DNA from 3 places in the Bittarella sp. HCP28S3_D9 genome. Region 1 is predicted to be linked to each of the others. Evidence: riboswitches for the same ligand, from Rfam matches in the RefSeq annotation. Region 1 holds a riboswitch; each other region holds the start of a gene.
The links. A riboswitch is a leader RNA that binds a small molecule or an ion and turns the genes downstream of it on or off. The one in region 1 is predicted to bind cobalamin.
Positions count from the first base shown of each region.

Region 2: linked by a shared signal. The riboswitch ahead of ACTNAU_RS05005 (hypothetical protein) and the one ahead of ACTNAU_RS00860 (ribonucleoside triphosphate reductase) in region 1 are both predicted to bind cobalamin.
Region 3: linked by a shared signal. The riboswitch ahead of ACTNAU_RS10430 (immunoglobulin-like domain-containing protein) and the one ahead of ACTNAU_RS00860 (ribonucleoside triphosphate reductase) in region 1 are both predicted to bind cobalamin.

Region 1 is NZ_JBQHTP010000001.1:188,502-195,794, reverse strand. It holds gene ACTNAU_RS00875 (MFS transporter) at 1-91, shown strand, start outside; gene ACTNAU_RS00870 (putative bifunctional diguanylate cyclase/phosphodiesterase) at 158-2,092, opposite strand; gene ACTNAU_RS00865 (Mbeg1-like protein) at 2,346-3,470, shown strand; cobalamin riboswitch at 4,252-4,442, shown strand; gene ACTNAU_RS00860 (ribonucleoside triphosphate reductase) at 4,579-6,681, shown strand; gene ACTNAU_RS00855 (anaerobic ribonucleoside-triphosphate reductase activating protein) at 6,678-7,293, shown strand, end outside.
Region 2 is NZ_JBQHTP010000006.1:44,157-51,449, forward strand. It holds gene ACTNAU_RS04975 (manganese catalase family protein) at 1-560, shown strand, start outside; gene ACTNAU_RS04980 (hypothetical protein) at 923-1,255, shown strand; gene ACTNAU_RS04985 (nuclease-related domain-containing protein) at 1,209-2,051, shown strand; gene ACTNAU_RS04990 (EamA family transporter) at 2,244-2,684, opposite strand; tRNA gene ACTNAU_RS04995 (tRNA-Gly) at 2,869-2,942, shown strand; gene ACTNAU_RS05000 (iron chaperone) at 3,056-3,427, opposite strand; cobalamin riboswitch at 3,617-3,822, shown strand; gene ACTNAU_RS05005 (hypothetical protein) at 3,970-6,420, shown strand; gene ACTNAU_RS05010 (DUF4430 domain-containing protein) at 6,518-7,293, shown strand, end outside.
Region 3 is NZ_JBQHTP010000020.1:8,866-16,158, forward strand. It holds gene ACTNAU_RS10430 (immunoglobulin-like domain-containing protein) at 1-3,387, opposite strand, end outside; cobalamin riboswitch at 3,531-3,770, opposite strand; gene ACTNAU_RS10435 (MFS transporter) at 3,951-4,457, shown strand; gene ACTNAU_RS10440 (replication-associated recombination protein A) at 4,531-5,814, opposite strand; gene glyA (serine hydroxymethyltransferase) at 5,918-7,174, opposite strand.

The DNA.
Region 1 (7,293 bases):
CTTCCTGGCGGCGCTGGGGGTGGGCACCTGCCTCCTCTTTCGCCGCTCCCGGGCCATCTGGGCCCTGGAGGAACGGCCGCCCCGCCGATAAGCGCGCAGAAAAGAGCGCCCGCCCCCCTTTTACAGGGGGCGGGCGCTCTCGCTCTTGAAGCTGTTTTTAGCGGGCGGGGGGTTCGGCGGCCAGGAGGGCGGCGGCCTCCTCCCCGGGGAGGGGGCGGGCGTAGAGGAAGCCCTGGATCAGCTCGATGCCGCAGTCGAGGACAAAGCGGTTTTGCACCTCGTCCTCCACCCCTTCGGCCAACACCCGCATTCCCATGCGGTGAAAAATTTCAGTCAGGGCCCGGACCATGACGGCGGTGTTCTCCTGTTCCACTGCCGCCCAGACGAGACTCTTGTCCAGTTTGACGGTGTCGAAGGGGAGGGCCAGCACCGAGCTCAAGTTGGAGTAGCCGGTGCCAAAGTCATCCAGCCCCAGGCGGATGCCCATCTGCCGCATCTCCCGGGCGAATTCGCCCACCAGCTCCGGCGTTTCGGCCAGGGCGGTCTCGGTGAACTCGATCACGATCTGGGAGAAGGGGACGCCGCTGTCCCCGATGATCCGGCGCACCCGCTCCACCACCCCCGGCTGCCCGAACATCACCGCCGAGAAGTTGACGTGCACCCCCTCCACCGAGATGCCCCGCTCCCCGAGGGAGAGCAGGTAGCGGCAGACCCGCTCCAACACCTGGTAGGTCAGCTCCACAATGTCGCCGGTCTCCTCGGCCAGGGGGATGAACTCCGCCGGCGAGACCGGGTCGGCGGGGGTGCCCTCGATGCGCATCAGCGACTCGGCGTAGAGAAAGCGGCCGCTGGACACGTCGTAGATGGGCTGGTAGCGCAGGGAGAAAGCACCCTGGGAACAGGCCCGCTTCACCGCCTGCAACACCTGCTCCCGGCGGCGGATCTCCCCCAGCATGGCGGGCCCGCAGTAGCAGATGTTGCGGCCGGGCCGGCGCTTGGCCTGGGAGACGGCGTAGGCGATCCCGCCGGCCAACCCCTCGGCGGTGTCGGCGCTGTTGGGGTACTGCACCACCCCCATGGCCCAGGACAGGGGGCGCAGGTAGTTGCCCGCCCGCCAGGGCAGGGCCATCCGCTCCCGAATGGCCCCCAGCACCCGGCCCACCTCCTCCCGCCCGCCGTCGCGGATGAGGACGGCGAACTCGTCCCCGCCGAAGCGAAAGACGTTTTTCTCCCCCGCCAGCCGCTGCAGCCAGCCGCAGACTTCTTTTAAAAAGAGGTCCCCCACCGACTGGCCGAAGCGGCTGTTGATCTGTTTGAAGTCCCGCAGGGAGAGGACCGCCACCGTGAAGGTGGGCAGCCGCTTTTCAAAGAGGAGCAGGTCGATGAGGTTGACCAGCTCCTGCCGGTTGGGCGCGCCGGTGAGGGAGTCCAGAGACATCTGTTTGTTCTGCAGGTGCAGGTAGATGATGAGCAGGGCGCAGGCCGCCGCCGAGCCCGATAGGATGACGGTGGGGTAGAACTGCTGCACCAAAATGACGACGAAGGCCACCGCCGGGAAGGAGAGGAGGATGGTCCTCGTCGAGCGCTCCACCGCCCGGCGAAAGCGCAGCACCAGCAGGATGCTGGCGGCGCAGTAGGCGTAAAAGAGCAGGTAGGTCAGGGCGATCCACTCCCCCTGCCGGTAGCCGCCCTCGGGGGTGATGGAGAAGAGCTTGCCGGTGAGGGGGTCGGCCAGGGCCAGCAGGGCGTAGAGGGCGCCGGGGGCGATTCCCCCGGCAAAGACCCAGCGCAACATGGGCTGCCCCTTGCAGAGGATGGCGGCCGAGTAGAGGAAATAGGCCAGCCCCATCAAGGGGGTGCAGACAAAATAGAGGGTGGTCACCCCCCAGACCAGCCACTGGGGGACCAGGTCGGGGCGCATCAGCAGCAGGGTAGAGAGGATGTTGGTGGACACCGCCAAAAAGGTGACGATCAGGCAGCCCTGAAACACCCGGTTTTTTAAGCTGGGCAGCGGGCTGCCCCGGCGGGAATACCCCCAGATGATGAGCAGTATGACTGCCGAAACGCATTCCGGCGCGATGTCCCAGCGCATGTGATCCCTCCGCCGCCCCGCAGGGCAAAGAATAAAATCAAGAATCAAAAATCAAAGGATAAAATATGTCAAAACTGTAAAGATACGTTCATCATAGTCGAAAACTGCAAAAAAGGCAATGAAAATCCACTGCCGTCCTCCCCCCGCCGCCCCTCTGTTTGGAAAAGGGCGCCAAAAGGGGTATAATGAAAGGCAGAAAGCGCGCCCCGCGCCGGAGAGAGATGTGGCGTGGGGCGCGGGGAGGGTGGATACATTGGCCAACATCTTTGACTATCTGGAATGGCGGGGCGACCTGCGCTTTGACCAGGCGCCCTTTACCTGCGTGGACGACCTCATCCTCTGCCGGCTGTCCTACGTCCCCTTTGACGGGGTGGTCCCCCCGCTGGGGGAGGGGGGAGCGATTCCCCTGCGCCGGGCGGCGGAGCGGCTCCTCTCCCCGGCCTTTGCCCGCCAGACGGAGGCCATGTGGGCGCGCGACCGCGACCTGCTGCGGGCCCTGGCTGCCAGCGCCCGCTTTGGCGAGATGCCCCTTTGGGGCTATGTCAACGACGTGGACGCCGACGAGCAAAAGCAGTTTTCCGCCCTCTGCGCCCTGCCCGGCGACGGCACCGGATTCGCCGCCTTCCGGGGGACCGACAACACCCTGGTGGGCTGGAAAGAGGACTTTAACATGGGCTTTGCCACCCCGGTGCCCGCCCAGAGGGAGGCGGTCTCCTACCTCTGCCAAGCGGTGGAGCGGGGGCCGGCGACCTGGCGGGTGGGGGGCCACTCCAAGGGGGGCAACCTGGCCGTCTACGCCGCCGCCTTCGCCCCGGCCCCAGTGCAAGAGCGGCTGCTCTGGGTGCAGAACAACGACGGCCCCGGCTTTGACGGCGGGGTGCTGGAGGGCCCGGGCTACCGGGCGGTGCGGGAGCGGGTGCACACCTACCTGCCCCAGTCCTCGGTGGTGGGGATGTTGCTGGAACACGAGGAGGCCTACACGGTGGTCCACAGCGGCCAGGTGGGGCTGATGCAGCACGACCTCTACTCCTGGGAGGTGAAGGGCCCCGGCTTTGTCTGCCTCGACGAGGTGAGCGCCAGCAGCAAGTTCATCGACAAGACCCTCAAGGACTGGGTGGCCGGGATGAGCAGGGAGGAGCGGGCCACCTTCTTTGACACCCTCTACCAGCTGCTGGCGGGCACCCAGGCCAAGACGGTGGGCGAGCTCTCCGGCGACTGGCTGCACAGCGCCGGGGCGGTGCTGCAGTCCCTCAAAAATGTGGATGAGGACACCCGCCGCCTGATGGGCCAGGTGATGGGCGGCCTCTTTCGCTCGGCGCGGGAGAACCTGCGTACCGCCCACCCTCGGGGCGAGGGGCCGGAGCGGCGTCTGGAGTAGGGGACCCTCGCCCCGGGGCGGGGATCCCCTGCCACCGCCGGGGAGCAAAGGCCCTTGCAGTCGCCTCTGCGGCCGGCGGGGGCGGCGGACTTCTCTGTCAAGGGGGCCAGGGCGGAGGGGCGACAGCTCCTCCTGTCATCTGACGGCCCGCCCGGCCCCTGCACCCGTTTTCCCTTTTCTGCCGGGAGAACTTCCATACCATCCGCTCCGGGGCGTGGGCCGGAGCGGCGTCTGGAGTAGGGGACCCTCTTGCCCCGGGGCGGGGAGCGGGGTCGTCTGCGGCTCGGTCCCCTGTCGCCGCCGGGAAGGGGGGCTTGCTTCCCTGCAGGGGGCGTCGGTCTTCTCTTTCAAGAGGGCCGGCGGAGCGGAGGCGGGTGTCCGTCTCCTTTTGTGGGAGGCGCGAAGGGGAGATCGCACCCAAAGACCGGCGGGGCCTTTCGGCTCTTTGGGTTGCAGGCGGCGGATTCTCCTGTCATCTGGCGGCCCGCCCGGCCCCTGCACCCGTTTTCCCTTTTCCGCCGGGCGGGGGGTCCACCCGGCGCCCCTGTGGGAGGGAAGCGGCTGCCCCCTGGTTGGGGCGGGGTGAAATGGGCCTTTCCCCCCGACGCTCTGCCCAAACCCCGTCGAGGGCTTCTCCATGCGCCTCGGCGCTTCGGGCCCCCTCTCAAAACGCGCTTGTTGTGGCACTTTATCGCCGCAATATCGGCGAAATGACGGTTGACTGGGTGCACAAGATGTAGTATGATTTGACCAATCTGTTTCAGAATCAAACTAGATATGGAAACGAAAGCACGCGGGTGCCCGGCCTGTCATCGGGCCGGGCGGCAACAGGGAAGACGGGTGAAAAGCCCGCGCGGTCCCGCCGCCGTAAGGAGAGAGCGCGCCCCAACTGCCACTGGCTCCCCGGGAGCTGGGAAGGCGGGGCGCGCGTGGAATCCGAGCCGGAATACCTGCCCGCTGTGCGCGCGCTGCCACGGTGTATGGCGTCAAGCGGGCTCTGGTGAGTGACCTTTGTCGCGCCCCTGCCCTTTGGCCGGCAGGGGCTTTTCAGCGCTCTGGGCGTCTCCAGCGGTTTTCTGAAACCACTTTGATGGGAGGACACAATACGATGATCGAGTCGATTCGCAAGCGCAGCGGGGACATTGTCCCCTTTGATCCGGAGAAGATCACCTGGGCCATCTTCAAGGCGGCCGCCGCCGTAGGGGGAGACGACTGGCAGCGGGCGGAGGAGCTCTCCCGCCAGGTGGTGGAGATGGCCACGTCCCGCACCGGCGTGCTGGACGTGGAGGAGGTGCAGGACATGGTGGAAAAGGTCCTCATCGAAAACCGCCACGCCCGCACCGCCAAGGCCTACATCCTCTACCGGGAGAAGCGCCAGGGCGCGCGGGAGGCCAACGCCCTCATCGGCGCTACCATCGACATGTTCTCCCAGTACCTGGACGACATGGACTGGAAGATCCAGGAGAACGCCAACACCCAAAAGTCCATCAACGGGATGAACAACTACATCCGCGAGGCCTTTACCAAGCAGTACTGGCTCCACGAGATCTATCCCGAGGAGATCCGCCGCGCCCACACCTCGGGGGACCTGCACCTGCACGACCTGGGCTTTTTCGGCCCCTACTGCGCCGGATGGGACCTGCGCCAGCTGCTGATGCAGGGCTTTGGCGGGGTGCCCGGAAAGGTGGAGAGCGGCCCGGCCAAGCACCTGCGCTCCTTTTTGGGGCAGATCGTCAACTCCACCTTCACCACCCAGGGCGAGTCGGCCGGCGCCCAGGCCTGGTCCTCCTTTGACACCTACTGCGCCCCCTTTATCCGCTACGACCACATGGACTACGCCTCGGTGAAACAGGCGCTGCAGGAGTTCATCTTCAACCTCAACGTCCCCACCCGGGTGGGCTTTCAGTGCCCCTTCTCCAACCTGACCTTCGACATCGTGGTCCCCTCCACCCTCAAGGACGAGTGCGTGGTCATCGGCGGCCAGCCCATGGACGCCTGCTACGGCGACTTTCAGGCCGAGATGGACCTGCTCAACACCGCCTTCTGCGACGTGATGATGGAGGGGGACCGCCACGGCCGGGTCTTCACCTTCCCCATCCCCACCATCAACGTCACCAAGGAGTTTGACTGGCAGAGCCCGGTGGTGGACAAGTTCATGGAGATCACCTGCAAGTACGGCATCCCCTACTTCTCCAACTACATCAACTCCGACCTCTCCCCCGAGGACGCCCTCTCCATGTGCTGCCGGCTGCGCCTTGACACCAGCGAGCTGCGCAAGCGGGGCGGCGGCCTCTTCGGCTCCAACCCCATGACCGGCTCCATTGGGGTGGTCACCCTCAACCTGCCCCGGCTGTGCTACCTGGCCCAGGACGAGGAGGACCTGATGCAGCGGCTGGACGGGCTGCTGGAACTGGCCAAGAACAGCCTGGAGATCAAGCGCAAGACCATTGAAAAGCAGACCGAAAACGGGATGTACCCCTACTCGGCCCACTACCTCAAAGAGGTCAAGGCTCGCACCGGCTCCTACTGGTTCAACCACTTCAACACCATCGGCCTGGTGGGGATGAACGAGGCCTGTCGCAACTTCCTGGGCTGCGAGATCACCGCCCCCGAGGGCCAGCAGTTCGCCCTGCGGGTGCTGGGCCACATGCGGGAGGTCATCACCCGCTTCCAGGAGGAGACCGGCCACGTCTACAACCTGGAGGCCACCCCCGCCGAGGGGACCAGCTACCGCCTGGCCCAGCTCGACCGGGACCGCTACCCCGACATCCTCACCGCCGGGGAGGAGGTGCCCTACTACACCAATTCCACCCAGCTGCCGGTGGGCTACACCGACGACATCTTCGAGACCCTCGACCTGCAGGACGACCTGCAGTGCATGTACACCGGCGGCACGGTGCTCCACCTCTACCTGGGCGAGCAGATCCGGGACATCGAGGTGGCCAAGGCCCTGCTGCAAAAGGCCTTTACCAACTACAAGCTGCCCTACCTCTCCCTGACCCCCACCTTCTCGGTCTGCCCCGAGCACGGCTACATCAGCGGCGAGGTGTACAGCTGCCCCGACTGCGGCGCCGCCACCGAGGTGTGGAGCCGGGTGGTGGGCTACCTCCGCCCGGTGCAGAACTTCCACAAGGGCAAGAAGGAGGAGTACCGCCAGCGGGTCAAGTACGTCATCAAAGAGAGCGAGCTCTCCGGGGCGGCCGCCCAGTGAGGGTCGCCGGCATCCAGCGCACCAGCACCATCGACTTCCCCGGGGTGCTGGCCTGCGTCCTCTTCACCCGCGGCTGCGACACCGACTGCTTTTACTGCCACAACCGCGACCTGTTGGGCCCCGGCGACTGCCTGCCCGAAGGGGAGGTGGAGGCCTTTTTGAAAAAGCGCCAGGGGCTGCTGGACGGGGTGGTGGTCAGCGGCGGGGAACCGCTGCTCCAGCCCGATCTGGAGGAGTTTCTGGCCGCCCTCAAGGCCATGGGCTACCGGGTCAAGCTGGACACCAACGGCCGCCAGACCCAGCGGGTGCTGGCCCTGGCGGAGGCGGGGCTCTGCGACTACCTGGCCATCGACTGGAAGGCCCCCCGCCGACAGTACCTCCAGGTGTGCGGCGTCCCCCCCGAACAGGGGTACGACGCCACCCGCGAGACCCTCTGCCAACTGGCCGAGAAGGGGATCCCCTGCGAGGCGCGGACCACCCTCTACCCCGGGCTCACCGCCGGGGCGCTGGTGGAGTTGGCGGGGCAGCTGCCCCCGCTGCCCCGCTACCGGCTCAACTTCTTTCGCACCCCCGCCTGCGCCCGGCAGCGGCACCTCCCCCTGCTGGAGCGCC
Region 2 (7,293 bases), on a different contig from region 1:
TGAAGGCCGCCCTGCAGTACCTGTCCCAGAGCATGCGCATCAAGGACCCGGAGATCAAAGACCTGTTTTTGGACGTGGCCGCCGAGGAGCTCTGCCACATGGAGATGGTGGCCACCGCAGTCAACCTGCTCAACGGCCATGACCTGGACGCCGCCCACGCCACCGTGGGGAACGTGGAGGCCCACGTCCTCACCGGGCTGACCCCCATGCTGGCCAATGCCTCCGGCTACCTCTGGACAGCCGCCTACGTCAACGAGACCGGCGACCTGGCAGCCGACATCCTCTCGGACATCGCCGCCGAGCAGCGGGCCAAGGTGGTCTACCAGTACCTCTACCGCCAAATCGACGACAAGGGGGTGCGGGACACCATCGACTTCCTCCTCAACCGGGAGGAGGCCCACAACACCATGTTCCGCGAGGCCTTCAACCGCATTCAGGACACCGGCAGCCAGAAAGAGTGGGGCACCACGGTGGATTCGCGCATCTACTTCGACCTGTCCTACCCCGGCGGCCAGTCCTTCGACCCGGCCAAAAAGCAGCCGCCCAGCTTCAACATCTAGTCCGCGAAGGGCGATCCTCTCGCGAGAAAATGCCCTTCCCCAAAAGAGAAACGGCACCGCCAAAGCGGTGTCGTTTCTCTTTTTCCCGCCGCACGGCGGTCGGCGCGCCCTCACCTTTCAGCCGCACCCAGCCACAAGAGGGGATACAGGGAACACGGGAATAGCGCAGCGGCCAAAACTCTGCGAGATCTTTCCCCTTTTCACTTGCGCTCCCCCGCAGGACAAACCTATAATATAGGGGGAAGGGAGATGAAGAAGTGGAGAATGCGAGAAGATGGCCCAAGTGCGGTTCGCAAAACACCGTCCGCGTCCCAGACGCTCCGAATCGCCATGCCAGCGGCAGCAACATCTCCCCCTCGTCCATGACCCCGATGGGGAAGATCCCCGTCATCCGCTATGTCTGCTGCGACTGCGGCCACGCGGAAAACTGGGTGGAGACCAGGGGAGAACTCGAAAAAAACAGGTCCCCTTTGGTCAATAAAAACCCTGTCACAGCAGCGGCAAGCCCCTGTGGACCGCCGTTTTTCCGCCTCTGGGGAAGGCCGGCAGCACTGCTTTTCGGCAAAAGCGGAAATGCGGCGAAAAGGGCGATCGAACAGCCGAAACAGCGCGCTGCAGCACAGCAGACAGACGCACAGGGGGGAGCCTATGATATTGCTTTTGGCCGTCGTCGCAACCGCCTTTTTGGCCTGTGAGATCGCGCGAAAAAGATACGAAAAGACGGCGTATTTCAAACAAACCCGCAACCCCTACTGGCGCGTCCGAAGGGACAAGGGGCTGCTTGGCGAGTTTTATACTTACCGGTGCCTGCGGCAACTGCCGGGTTACAAGCGCTTCCTCTTCAACTGCTATTTGCCAAAGCAGGACGGGGGAAAAACAGAGATAGACGTCATTTTCCTCCACGAGTCGGGCATATATGTCTTTGAATCAAAAAACTACAGCGGGTGGATCTTTGGCACCGAAACCAACTCATACTGGACGCAGACCCTGCCCGCGGGGAAGGGCCGTGCAAAAAAAGTTTCATTTCTCAACCCGATCGTGCAGAACAAGGTGCATCTGAAATGGCTGAAGGCGTTTTTACAGGAGGATTTTGTCCCCTTTCTCTCCTATATCGTCTTTAGCGATCGCTGCACATTAAAAGACATCCGCCTGACCAGCCGGGAACACCGCGTCGTCAACCGATACGACGTCCTGTCCGATATAGCCCAGACGGCAAGAGGGCTGGGCAGCCAGCTCAAACCCCAAAAAATCGATGAGCTGTACGACCGGCTGGCCCCACTGGCGCAAGCGGGCGATTCCGAAAAGCGGTCGCACATCGAAAATATACACAAAAAGCACCATTCACCCGCCAGTCCGTCGGCCAATAAAGTCTGCCCGAGATGCGGGGGCAAACTCGTCCTCAGAACGGCCACCAGAGGGGCGCATGCGGGAGAGCAGTTTTGGGGCTGCTCCCATTTCCCCAGGTGCCGATATACGCAAAACGCCGATTGACGGCGGGGGAGGGCGCGGTCCCTCTCTGCCCCCTGGGCGCAGTTTGCGGGGAGAGGGCGCCCCCCTCCAGCGCCCAAAGGGCGCAGAAACAGGCGGGGGAGAAGGCATCCCCTCTCCCCCGCCTGTTGCCGCGGTCCGCTCGCCCGCCTTCGGCGCCCCCGACGGGGTCCGCCCCTCGTCCGCCCGGCCGGATCACAAAATCATGACAAAGGTCCCAGCGGTGATCAGCACCCCGCCCAGGGCGGTCTTCAGGGTGATTTTTTCGTGCAAAAAGACAAAGGCCAGCACCATGGTGATGACCACGCTGAACTTGTCGATGGGCACCACCCGGGAGACCTCCCCCATCTGGATGGCCTTGTAGTAAAACAGCCAGGAGGCCCCGGTGGCCAGCCCCGACAGCACCAAAAAGACCAGGCTGCGCCCGCCGATCTGCCGCAGCCCCGCCTGGGCGCCGGTGAGGAAGACGATCCCCCAGGCCATCACCAGCACCACCGCCGTGCGGATGGCGGTGGCCAGGTTGGAGTCGATCTTCTCAATGCCCACCTTGGCCAAAATCGAGGTGAGGGCGGCAAACACCGCCGACAGCACCGCGTACAAAATCCACACCCGCTTCTCCCCCTTTGCCTCTTTCATCTCGCGACTCCCCTCTTTCTCCCCTCTAAAATAGCACCTTTTTCACCCAAGTACAACGCCCTTTTTTCCACAGTTGTCCCACGCCCTGTCGAAGGGGTGGGGATCGGGAATTTTTTTGTAATTTCTCGCCCGGGGCTTGACGTTTGGGGCCAAGCCGTACTATAATAGTAAAGCACTTACAGGTGCAGGCGTAGTTTAGTGGTAAAACATCAGCTTCCCAAGCTGAGGTTGTGGGTTCGATTCCCATCGCCTGCTCCAAACAAAAAAGCCCTGGCGCGTCTGCGCCGGGGCTTTTTTCTCTACCCCTGCGCGGGTCGTCCTCCCCCCCCCACCCCGGTGGGGGAAACCGGCGCGCAGGGGCAGAGGGCGGTTTACCCCCGCCAAAATTTGGTGCAGTCCCGCTTGTCCTCCCGGTTGAAGCGGATGATCTCCCCCAGCAGCGCAAAGTCCACCGCCTGTCCCCAGGGGATGCGGATGAGCTCCTTGCTGTGGCGGTACCCCGCCCGTTCGATCGCGCCGGAGAAGCGGAGGATTCCGGCCCTCTCCGGGGCGACCGCCAGGTGGGCCTTGGCGGCGCTAAAGCCGATGATGAAGGTGCCGTGGTCGGTGAACATCGGCTGGCTCCAGGCAATTTTGGGGGTCAAGTCGGGAAACGTCTCCCCGACCCAGCGCAGGACCCCGCCGAGGACTGCCCGCTGCTGCACCGTCTCAAGCCCCTCCAGATACGCTGTGAATGCGTCCATTCGTTTCTCCCCCTCCCTTCCTCCTCCTTATTTTTCACAGCCGCCCCGCCGTTATCCAGCCGCCGCCAAAGACCGCCCGCCCAGCGGGGAAAAATGGACCGGCCTTCCCGCGGCCGGGCGCACATCTGCGGCAAAATCCCCCCTTCAATTGACTTGTGGGCCCGGGCCGTGGTATAGTGGTCTCATCAAAATAAAATGGTTTGTTGTGGTCCGCCCCTTCTGGGGCGGAGCAAAAGGGAACACGGTGAAAATCCGTGACAGTCGCCGCTACTGTGAGGATGGCGAAATCCAACGGCAGCTTTGCTGCCGCCACTGGGTCTTTTGGACCTGGGAAGGCGGGTTGGAGAGTAGGGAGACATCCGAGTCAGGAGACCTGCCGCAACAGGGTGTATGAGTAGTTCCGGCCGAGGACAAAAGTGCCAAAACAGGCTGGGCTGCCCTGCGCCCGCCCCTTTTTGCACGAGAGACCGTCGGACGACGGTCTTTTTTTGTTGTCCTCCCCGGCCGCCCATCCCCCGCAACCATCGAGAGGAAGAGAAAAAATGGGAAACATCTCTGTAAAAAAGCGGGCGGCAGCGGCGTTGCTGGCGCTCTGCCTCTGCGCCTCCGGCAGCCTGCCCGCCCTGGCGGCAGAACCGTCGGCGGAACTGGGCTGGCCCCAGTTTTTGGGAGCCGACGGGCTCAAGGGCGTCTCCGACGCCAAGGCCCCCACCACCGCCGCCGAAATCGAGCTCAAGTGGGAGAAGCAGACCGGCGACTCCAGCACCTGGACCGACTCGTCGAGCACCCCCGTCATCCTGGGGAACTACGTCTACTGCTACAGCTTCCAGCGCCTGCGCAAGTACGAGCTGGGCAGCGGCAAGGAGGTGGCCAGCGCCCCGGTCTTCGGCGCGGCCCACAACCAGTACACCATGATCCTGGGCGCGGGGGACGGCAAGATCTTCGTCCCCTGCGAGATCAACAACCTGGACGCCGACGCCACCGGGGTGCAGAAAAACTTCCTGCGCGCCTTTGACGCCGAGACCCTCGAACAGCTCTACGTCACCCAGGAGCTGCCGGGTTCGGCCGTGCAGAGCCCGGTCACCTGCCACGACGGGCGGGTGTTCACCGGCTCCTACCGCACCGGCGGGGTCTACGCCTGTTTTGACACCGCCGACGAAAACCCCGCCAGCTCCACCGAGGTGAAGGCCGCAAACTGGACCGTCGCCTCCCCCTCCGACGCCGGCTTCAACACAAACGGCGTGGCCTTTGCCGGGGACTACGCCCTCTTCACCGACGCCAACTACGCCGGCTCCAGCACCGTCTGGTCGGTCAACTACAAGACCGGCGCGGTGGCCGACACCTTCTCGCTGCCCAGCGGCTACAACGCCCGCTCCACCCCCTTTTACTATGAAAAGGACGGCCGCGTCTACCTCTCCTCCGGCCACCCCACGGCGGGGGCGGCGGTGCGCAGCTACAAGCTGCTCGCCGACGGCAAGCTGGACCAGGCCAGCCTGCGGGAGTGGACGGCCGGCATCTCGGGGGGCGACACCCAGTCCTCCCCGGTCATCTACAACGATCGGCTCTACCTGGCCGGCCAGAGCTTTGGCGCGCAGATGCCGGTCTTTGTCGTCGACACAAACACCATGATCACCCTCTACCAGACCGACGCGGTCAACAGCGCCGGCTCCGCCGCCCTGACCACCGCCTATGCCAGCGCCGAAAACGGCAACCAGGTCTATCTCTACTTCGTGGCCAACGAGTCTTCCGACAACCTCTTCATCTTAAAGGATAAAGAGGGCCAGACCGCGCCCCAGGTGGAGGTGGTCCCGGGCATCGGCCGCCGCCAGTACTGCACCCAGAGCATCGCCATCGCCCCCAACGGCTCGCTGGTCTGGTACAACGACGCTGGCTACCTCTACTGCTACGGCAACAAGGGGGATACCGCCATCACCGCCGCCGACGTGCAGCGCCAGATCGAGCGGCTGCCCGACGCCAGCTCCTACCGCTACGTCAACCTGGCGGAGGCCCGGCGGGTGGAGACCCGCTACCGCGCCCTCTCCGCCGCCGAACAGGCCAAGGTGACAAACCACGGCAAGTTGGAGGAGATCTTGGCCCTCTCCACCGCCGACCCCATCGCCCGCATCAACCAGAGCATCGCCTCTCTCGACCTCCCGTCCCTCACCCTGCAAGACGCGGACAAGGTGAGCGCCCTGCTCTCGGCCTACGAGGCCCTCGCCGCCCAGGAGCAATCGCAGATCGCCGGCGCCGACACCCTGCAAAGGGCGGCGGCCGCCATCGAGGCCCTGCGCCAGGAGGCGATCGTCCAGAAGCTGGACGAGGACATCGCCGCCCTGCCCGCCCTTTCCGCCCTCACCTCCGGCGACCGCGCCGCGGTGGACAGCCTGCAATCGCGCTATGAGGCCCTCCCCGACGCCCAGCGGGAAAAACTGGCCAACTGGCAGCGGCTGGCCGACAGCCGCGCCCGGGTGGCCGCCATCGAGGAGCAGATGGCCGCTGCCGCCCAGTTGATTTCCGACAAACTCGGCGGGGCGGAGATCACCCTGGAGAGCCGCCCCCTCATCCAGGAGCTGGACCGGGCGCTGGAGGGGCTGCTCCCCGCCGACCTGGCCAAAATTTCCGAGATCGAGCAGCACCTGAGCCCGGCCAAGGTGGACCTGGTCAACCTGATGACCGCCCAGCTGCTGATGAAGGACGGACAGCCCATCCCCGTCACCGCCGAAAACGCCGCCGAGCTGCTGGCGATCGCTCGGGAGATCCAGGGCTACCGCGACGGCATCCTGGAAGGGGACCTAAAGTACCTGCAAAACGGCCGGCTGGCCGACGAGGTGGCCCAGCAGGCCGCCGCCCTGCTGGATGAGTCCGGCGCAGAGGGGGGCAATGGCGACGCCAGCGCCAACACCGCCGACGCCTCCGCTCCGGCAGCTCTGCTTGCCGCCGCGCTGGCCGCCCTTTCGCTGGCCCTCGCCTGCAAGCGCCGCCGGCGGGTCTGACCGCCTTATCTGTTCGCACCCACCCGCTGAAAAGGGCGACCGGCCCCGTCGCCGGTCGCCCTTTGCGTGCACGGACCAAACCAAGGGGGAGATGCCGATGAGCACCTGGAAAAAAAGGGCCCGCCTGTGGGCCGTTGTGGGCATTTTTGCCCTCCTCGCCGCGGCGGGGATCTTCAAACTGACCACCATCGAACCGGCCGAACGCGGCGGGGAACTGGGGGCGCAGATCGAGGCCGCCCAGGCCCTTCTCGACGGCGCCCAGGAGGGGAACGCCGCCGGCGAATACTCCTGGAACGCCCTGGGCGCCCTGCGCCATGCGCTGGAGAGCGCCCAGACCCTGGCCCAGAGCGACAGCGCCACCGAGGAGGAGCGGGCAGCCGCCGCCCAGGCCCTGGCGGAGGAGGGTGCCCGCTTTGCCGAGGGCGCCAACCAGACCTGCCTGACCCCGCAGGAGCTGCAGGCCGCCGCCGAGAGCGGCGCGCCCCTGACCCGCACCCTCTCCGTCGAGGGGGCGGGGGAACTGACCTGGTCCCTCCCCTGCGACCAGCTGGGGGAGGCGGCCCCCGTCAACCTGCAGGTGGTCGCCGGCGGGTCGGAGGGCGATGAGATCGCCCAACTGCTGGCAGCGCAGGCGAAAGAGGGCTCTTCCTTTGCCCTCACCCTCGCCTTTTGCCACAACGGGGCCCTGCCGGTGCAGGCCGACCTCTCCCTGAAAACAGGGGGGGAGACGGCCTACGCCGCCCTCTACCGCTACACCGGCGGCGCGCTGGAATACGCCGGCCCGGTGCAGGCGGAGGAGGGGGCCCTCTCCTTCTCCCTGGGGGAGGGGGGGAGCTGGGTCCTCCTCCCCGCGACAGGGGAGGAGGCTCCCGA
Region 3 (7,293 bases), on a different contig from region 1:
GTAGAAGACGCCGTCGCGGTAGGTGATGGTGGAGAGCGTCTGCATCCCGCTGACGCCCTCGGTCAAAAAGAGGGATTCGAGGGTAGAGGCGCTAAAGACCTGTACCCGCCCGTCCCCCAGGGGGACAAAGAGTTTGCCCTCGCCGTAGGCGAGATAGGCGTAGTAGCCGTTCGGGGCCGCCAGGGCCGCCGCCTTCTCCACCTCGCCGGTGGAGGCGTTTAGCAGCTGCACCTGGTTGTCCCGCACCAGGGCCAACTTGCCGTCCACCAGGATGGGGGAACCGGCATAGCCGCCGCCCCAGAGGGGGTCGACCGCGGTGCAGGTCTGCTGCCAGAGCAGCGAGCTGCTGCCCGCGGGCTTGAGGGAGGGGAGGACGGCGTTGTTGCCGACATCCCCCTGGTGCATCGGCCAGGCGGAGGGGAGAGCGGGCTGAACCGGGCCGGGCACCGGGGTGCGTTTGAGGACCAGATCGAGGGTGTTGGTCTGCCCCTGCACGGTGACGGCGAGGACGACCGGGGTCTCCTCCCCCGTCAGGGGGATGGTGACGCGCACCGGGTTTCCCTTGGTCTCGGCGGCCAGGGAGACCGCCTGCGCCCCCACCTCTTTGCCGTTTACGGTGACGACGGCGGCGGGGTCCTTGACATTCAGGGTGAGGGTCACCTCGTCCTTGGCCTCGTCCACCGGGATGGTGTAGCTGCTCTCCCCCGGCTGCAACGCGATGTCGAGCCCCTCGACCGAGAGGGCGGCAACCTCGTTGGTAAAGGCGGGGATGGTCAGCGCGACCTGGGCGGTGATGCCGGGGACGGCCGCTGTGCCGTCGGCGTTCTTCACCTTCTCATAGCGCAGGCTCTTCAGAGGGGTGGAGAGGGTGACCTGCGCGTCGGGCTCGCCAAAGTCGGGCCGCTTGAGCAGCTCAAAGAGGTTGGAGCCGCCGTAACCACCGGTGGTGGTGCCGATGTAGCCGTAGGGAGAGGCGCTCCAGCTGCCCAGCTCCACCCCCACGTTGCCGGGGCAGGAGCTGTTTTTCAGGGTGTAGACAAAGGCGTCGCCCTCCCTGTGCATCCGGTAGAAGGAGACGTGGCCGTTTGCCCGGTCCCACCCCAGGTTGTGGGTGATGAAGTCAGGGCTCTCGTTTGCGCCCTTGATGCCGTCAAAGAGGGCGTCCTCATAGGCCTTCATCTCGGCGTTGGCGACGTCCACCTCGGCCTGGGTGATCCCCTTGATGGTGACCGGGAAGGTCTTGGTGGCGCTGACCCCCTGGTAGGTGAGGGTCAATTTGAGGTTGGTCTGGGTGTCGGGCGCGCCGACGCTGCGGTAGACATTGCAGCGCAGATAGCTGGCGGTGAGGTAGTTGGTCCCATCCGCCGCCGCGCTGTCGGTGGACCACTGGTAACTCATGGCCCTGTTCTCGGGGGTGTCGGCGATCACCCCCGCCTTGATCAGGTCGCTGACATCCTTGAGCTGAATGTCGAATTCCAGCGCCTGGGGGTCGATTTCGGTCAGCCCCAGGCTGCTCATCTCGGTAAAGCCGTCGAGGGTGACCCCCGCCAGCGCCGCATCGACGGCCGTCTGGGCGGCGTCGTGCTCCTGCTGGGTGACGGCGGGGACCGTGAGGGGAATCTCCACCGTCCGCTTGGTGACCGAGCCGGAGGTGTAACTGTCCTTGTCGATGGTGAGGGTCAGCTTGACGGTGGCGTCGAGCTCGCCGTAGGCGGGCCGGTTGACCTTCACCGAGCTGGAGCCGTAGGAGGGCGGATCGATAACAGCGGTGTTGTCACTCGCCCACTTCAGCGCGACGTCGCTATACCCGCTCACCCCATAGGAGGAGAGGGTCTTTTGCAGTTTCAGCGGGCCCACCACGTGGTCGGCGTCGGCATTGTCCAGGCCGATGAGGGCAAATCCGTCCGCCCCGCCAAAGAGGGCGGCGGCGCCGTCGATCTGCTCCTGGGTGGTCTTTGTGTGCGCCGGCACGGTGACCAGAACGGTCTTTTCGCAAAAGACGCCGGGGACACTCGCCTTGGAGAAGCGGAAGGTGACCTCTCCCTGCACCTTTTCGTCGGTGAAGGTGACCTTCCCATTTTCATCGCCCGCCGCAGCGGAGATGTTGGCGTTGCCGCTGGAGACCACCTCGACCAAAATGTCGGTGCGGTCCATCCGCAACTGCCAGGTGGTCTCAATATTGTCCACCGGCACGTCGTTGTAATCGCTGTCCCAATCGGTCTCCCGCACATAGAGGCCGGTGGTCGCGGAGAGGCTCACCCCGTCCACCGCGGCCTGGATCTCGGCGCGCACCTCGTCGGCGGTGACGGCCTTGACGGTGACCGAAAAGACCTTGGTGTCGCTCGCGTTGCCGCGGGAGATGGTGGCGGTAAGGGTGAGGGTCACATCCACCCCGTCGGTGGGGCGGGTGAGCTTGCCGTTGTCGCCGAGAACCGCTTGATTGTCGCTCTGCCAGGCGATGCTGGTCCCGGCGCTGCCGGCGGTGGGCAGGGTCAAATCGCCCTTCACCGCCGAGAGGTCGCCCAGATCCAGCTCGCCTTTGGCCTTGGCCACCGCCTCGGCGTCGGTGTAGGTCACCTCGGTGACCGTCAGCTCGGCATAGGGGCGGCTGATGTCGATAGCCGGATTCCCCTTGCTGTCGTACCAACTGCTCTTGCGGACAGCGGAGAGGGTGTACAGGCCCGCCTCGTCAAAGGTGAGGGAGGCGACGCCGTTTTCGTCGGTGGTGCCCACCTCGGCCTCTGCCCCGCCGTCTTTAGAGGCGAGGATGGTGGCCCCCTTGACCGGCGACGCCGCGGCGGCATTCATCCCCGCGGTGCCCATGAGGGTGACCGAGACGGGTTCGCCGGTGTTGGCCGTCAGGCTATCACCGGCAAAATAGGTGTAGAGGCTGCCGGCGTATGCACTGTACCAGAGGTCGTATAGGGTGACCTCGTCGCCATTTGCCAGGGGGCAGCCGTCGATGAGGTAGCCGGTGCCGTCCTTTGCGGGATAGGCGTCGTTGACCATGTACATGAAATAGACATCGGTCGGGGCGTCGGCGTTGGTGTCCAAAAAGTCCTGCAAAAAGCCGGGAGTGGCGTCGATAACGTCCGCCGGGTTCAGGCCGTTGTCCACGCAGTACTGCGCCAGCAGGTGCAGGGGGGTGTAAAAACCGGGGTCCTTGTCCGCCCAGGCCGTGAGGCCGTATTCGGGCAGGGATTTGTAGGTGTCGGGCAGGGTGACGGCCGTCGGCTCAACCGCCGTAAAGCCGTACCCCTCGACCCGCAGGGTGGTGCTAATCCCGGCGCCGCCCCGAGGGGCGCCGGCCGCGGCATAGGCCGGGGTCAGCAGGGCGCCCAGCGCCAGGCAGAGCGCCAGGACCAAGCTTGTCAGTCGTTTTGTCATTGTCTCTCTCCTTTTTTGTTCCCTTCGGGGGAAAAAGGAAAGGGCCCGCCGAAACTCGGCGGGCCCCAAAGAGCGTACAAACATGATTGGGGGGCCAGGACATGCCCCCGCGCACTATTGTACCGTCTTTTCCTCACCGAAAGATAGGTTCCAATGCGCCGGCGGATATCCTGACTTGAGGCTGCGGGCGGCCTGTTGGCCGCCACTCCTCCCCCCGCCCTTCCCAGCGCGCGCCCAGAACGCGCGCCAGTGGTTGCGGGGTTCGTCCCCTCTCACAGTAGAGTGAGCTGCTGCGGATTTGCACCGCATTCCCCGTCCGGCGGCAGGGCTTTTGCCCGCCGCCTCCACAGCCAAAAGGCTGTACCGACACCCCTATGATACAGGCATTTTTTGGAATTGTCAATGCCTGACCAAGCGATTTTTCCCCCTTTCGGCAGGGGGCGGCCTCCCCGCAAAATCGACGGCCTTCCTTGTTTTGCGGCCGGTTTCATGGTATGATAAAAAATATCGATCCCGGCGAGCAAGGGGCGCCGACTTGAAACGAAAAAGGAGCGATCTCCCCCATGGGAATTTTTGTTGCAATAGCCATCCTCTTCATTTTGATCTCCTGCGTCCTCTTTTTGGTGCGCACCCCGCTGGCCCAGTGGGGCAGTTGGCAGTGGATCTTCCTGGCCTTCAGCGTGCTGCTGCTGCTCTTCTTTGTGGCCATGGTCTGGTACTCCATCCAGACCCACCGGGAGCGCAAGGAGGAGAAGGCCGAGCGGGCCCAGCAGGAGCGGGAGGCCCGCCGCCGGCAGGCCGCCATCACCTACGACGACCTGGACATCCTCCCCGAGGAGGAGCGGGAGGAACCCGACGACTTTGACTACGAGGGGTACAGCCAGGTCGAGGAGGGTGAGATCGTCTACATCGACGGCAAGGTGATGATCGCCGGTTCGGAAGAGGCCAACGCCGCGGTGGCCGCCCTCAAGGCCGAGAAGGAGGAGGCCCGCCGCCGGGACGCCGAGGAGAAAGCCCGCCTCAAGGCCGAGGAAGAGGCCCGCCAAAAGGGCGAAGATCCCCAGGAATGACCCCGTTTTTCGGCAGCCAAAAGCCGCCCCCGCCGCGCGTTGCGGCGGGGGCGGCTTTTTTGCTGGAAAGGGGCTACTTCTCCCCCTCCTTGTGGCGGGCCTTGATCCCGTCCCAGTAGGCCTTGGCGGCCTGCTCGGTCTTGTTGGGGCCGTACTGGTAGTAGACCCGGCCGCGCAGGCTGTCGGGCAGGTACTGCTGGGCCACATAGTGGTCGGGGTAGTCGTGGGGCAGGCGGTAGCTGAGCCCGCGGCCCATCTTGGCCGCCCCGCCGTAGTGGGCGTCTTTGATGGAGGCGGGCACGTCGGAGTAGCGGCCCGCCTCCACGTCGGCCATGGCGGCGGCGATGGCCAGGTTGGCCGAGTTGGATTTGGGGGCGGTGGCCATGAGGATGGCGGCCTGGGCCAGGGGGATGCGCCCCTCGGGCAGCCCCAGTTGCAGGGCGCTGTCGACGCAGGCCTTGACGATGGCCACACACTGGGGGTAGGCCAGACCCACGTCCTCGCTGGCGATCACCAGCAGCCGCCGGCAGGCCGAGGGCAGGTCCCCCGCCGCCAGCAGCCGGGCCAGGTAGTGGACGGCCGCGTCCGGGTCGGACCCGCGGATCGACTTTTGCAGAGCGCTCATCACGTCGTAGTGGGCGTCGCCGTCCCGGTCGTAGCGCATGGCCGAGCGCTGGGCCACCTGCATCGCCCGCTCCAGGGTGATGGTCTTTTCCTCCCCGCCCTCGTCAAAGCCGGTGCCGTTGCAGCACAGCTCCACCGCGTTGAGGGACTTGCGCACATCCCCCCCGCAGCTCTGGGCGATGTAGTCGGCCACCTCGTCGGGGCAGTGGATGGGGTAGCCCATCTCCCCCGCCATCTTCTCAAAGGCGCGCAGCACCGCCCGCTTGACCTCCTGTGGCTCCACCGGCCGGAACTCGAAGATGGTGGAGCGGCTGAGAATGGCGTTGTAGACGTAAAAATAGGGGTTTTCGGTTGTGGAGGCGATGAGGGTGATGGAGCCGTCCTCCAAAAATTCCAGCAGGGTCTGCTGTTGCTTTTTGTTCAGGTACTGGATCTCGTCCAGGTAGAGGAGAATCCCCCCCGCGCCGGAGAAGGTGTCCAGCTCGGCGATGATCTGCTTGATGTCGGCGGTGGAGGCGGTGGTGCCGTTGAGGCGGTGGAGTTCCTTCCCCGCCTGCTTGGCCACGATGCGGGCCACGGTGGTCTTCCCCACCCCCGAAGGGCCGTAAAAGATCATGTTGGGGATCTGCCCCGAGTCGGCGATGTTGCGAAAGACCGAGCCGGGGGCCAGCAGGTGTTGCTGGCCCACCACCTCGTCGAGGGTCTGGGGGCGAATGCGGTCGGCCAAGGGCATGGCGGTCTCCTCCTGTTTTTTGCAAAGTGAAGTCAAAACAGATGGGCCGGCGGGCTTCTCCCCGCCGGCCCATCTGCTATTGTAACACAGTCTCCCCTGTTTTTTAGAGGTAGAGGGGATATTTTTCGCACAGGGCCCCCACCCGCTGGCGGATGGCGTCGGCCTGGCCCGCAAAGTCGGCGGCGGCCAGGTAGATGAGCTCGGCGATCTCGGTCATGTCCGCTTCCTTGAGGCCGCGGGTGGTGACCGCCGGGCTGCCGGCGCGGATGCCGCTGGTGACAAAGGTGCTCTTGGGGTCAAAGGGGATGGCGTTTTTGTTGACGGTGATGTAGACCTCGTCCAGCCGGCGCTCAAACTCCTTGCCGGTGAGGTCGAAGTTCTGCAGGTCCACCAGCACCAGGTGGTTGTCAGTGCCGCCGGAGACCAGGCGGAATCCCCGCTCGGTGAGGCCGGCGGCCAGGGCGGCGGCGTTTTTCACCACCTGGCGCTGGTAGTCCTTGAAGGCGGGCTGCAGCGCCTCGCCAAAGCAGACGGCCTTGGCAGCGATGATGTGTTCCAGCGGGCCGCCCTGGGTGCCGGGGAAGATGGCCTTGTCGATTTTTTTGCCCAACTCGGGGTCGTTGGAGAGGATGAGGCCGCCCCGGGGACCCCGCAGGGTCTTGTGGGTGGTGGTGGTGACCACGTCGGCCCAGGGCAGGGGGGAGGGGTGCTCCCCGGCGGCCACCAGCCCGGCGATGTGGGCCATGTCCACCATCAGCAGGGCGCCGCACTCCTTGGCGATCCCCGCAAGGGTCTCAAAGTCGATGGTGCGGGGGTAGGCGCTGGCCCCGGCCACGATCAGTTTGGGCCGCCACTCCAGCGCCTGGGCGCGCAGGGCGTCGTAGTCGATCTGCTCGTCCTCGCGGGTGACCCCGTAGGAGGCAAACTGAAAGTATTTTCCCGACATGTTCACCGGGCTGCCGTGGGTCAGGTGCCCGCCGTCGGCCAGGGACATCCCCAGCACCTTGTCGCCGGGGGCGAGGAGGGCGAAGTAGACGGCCATGTTGGCCTGGGCGCCCGAGTGGGGCTGTACGTTGGCCCACTGGCAGTCAAAGAGCGCCTTGGCCCGGTCGATGGCCAGGGTCTCCACCATGTCGATGTACTCGCAGCCGCCGTAGTAGCGCTTGCCGGGGTAGCCCTCGGCGTACTTGTTGGTGAGGATGCTCCCCATGGCGGCCATCACCGCCGGCGAGACGATGTTCTCGGAGGCGATCAGCTCCAAATTGCGGCGCTGGCGGGCCAGCTCCAGCCCCATGGCCTTGGCCAGCTCGGGATCGGTCTTTCCCACAAAGCCGATGGTGTCCATCATATCTGCAAACATAGTTCTTCCCTCCTATTTTCCAAGCCGCAAACCGGGGCCGCGGCCGCATTATCAACCAGTATACCCCGATTTCCCCAAAAGCACAAGGCGGCGCACAGACCGCCGGGCCTCTCACCGGG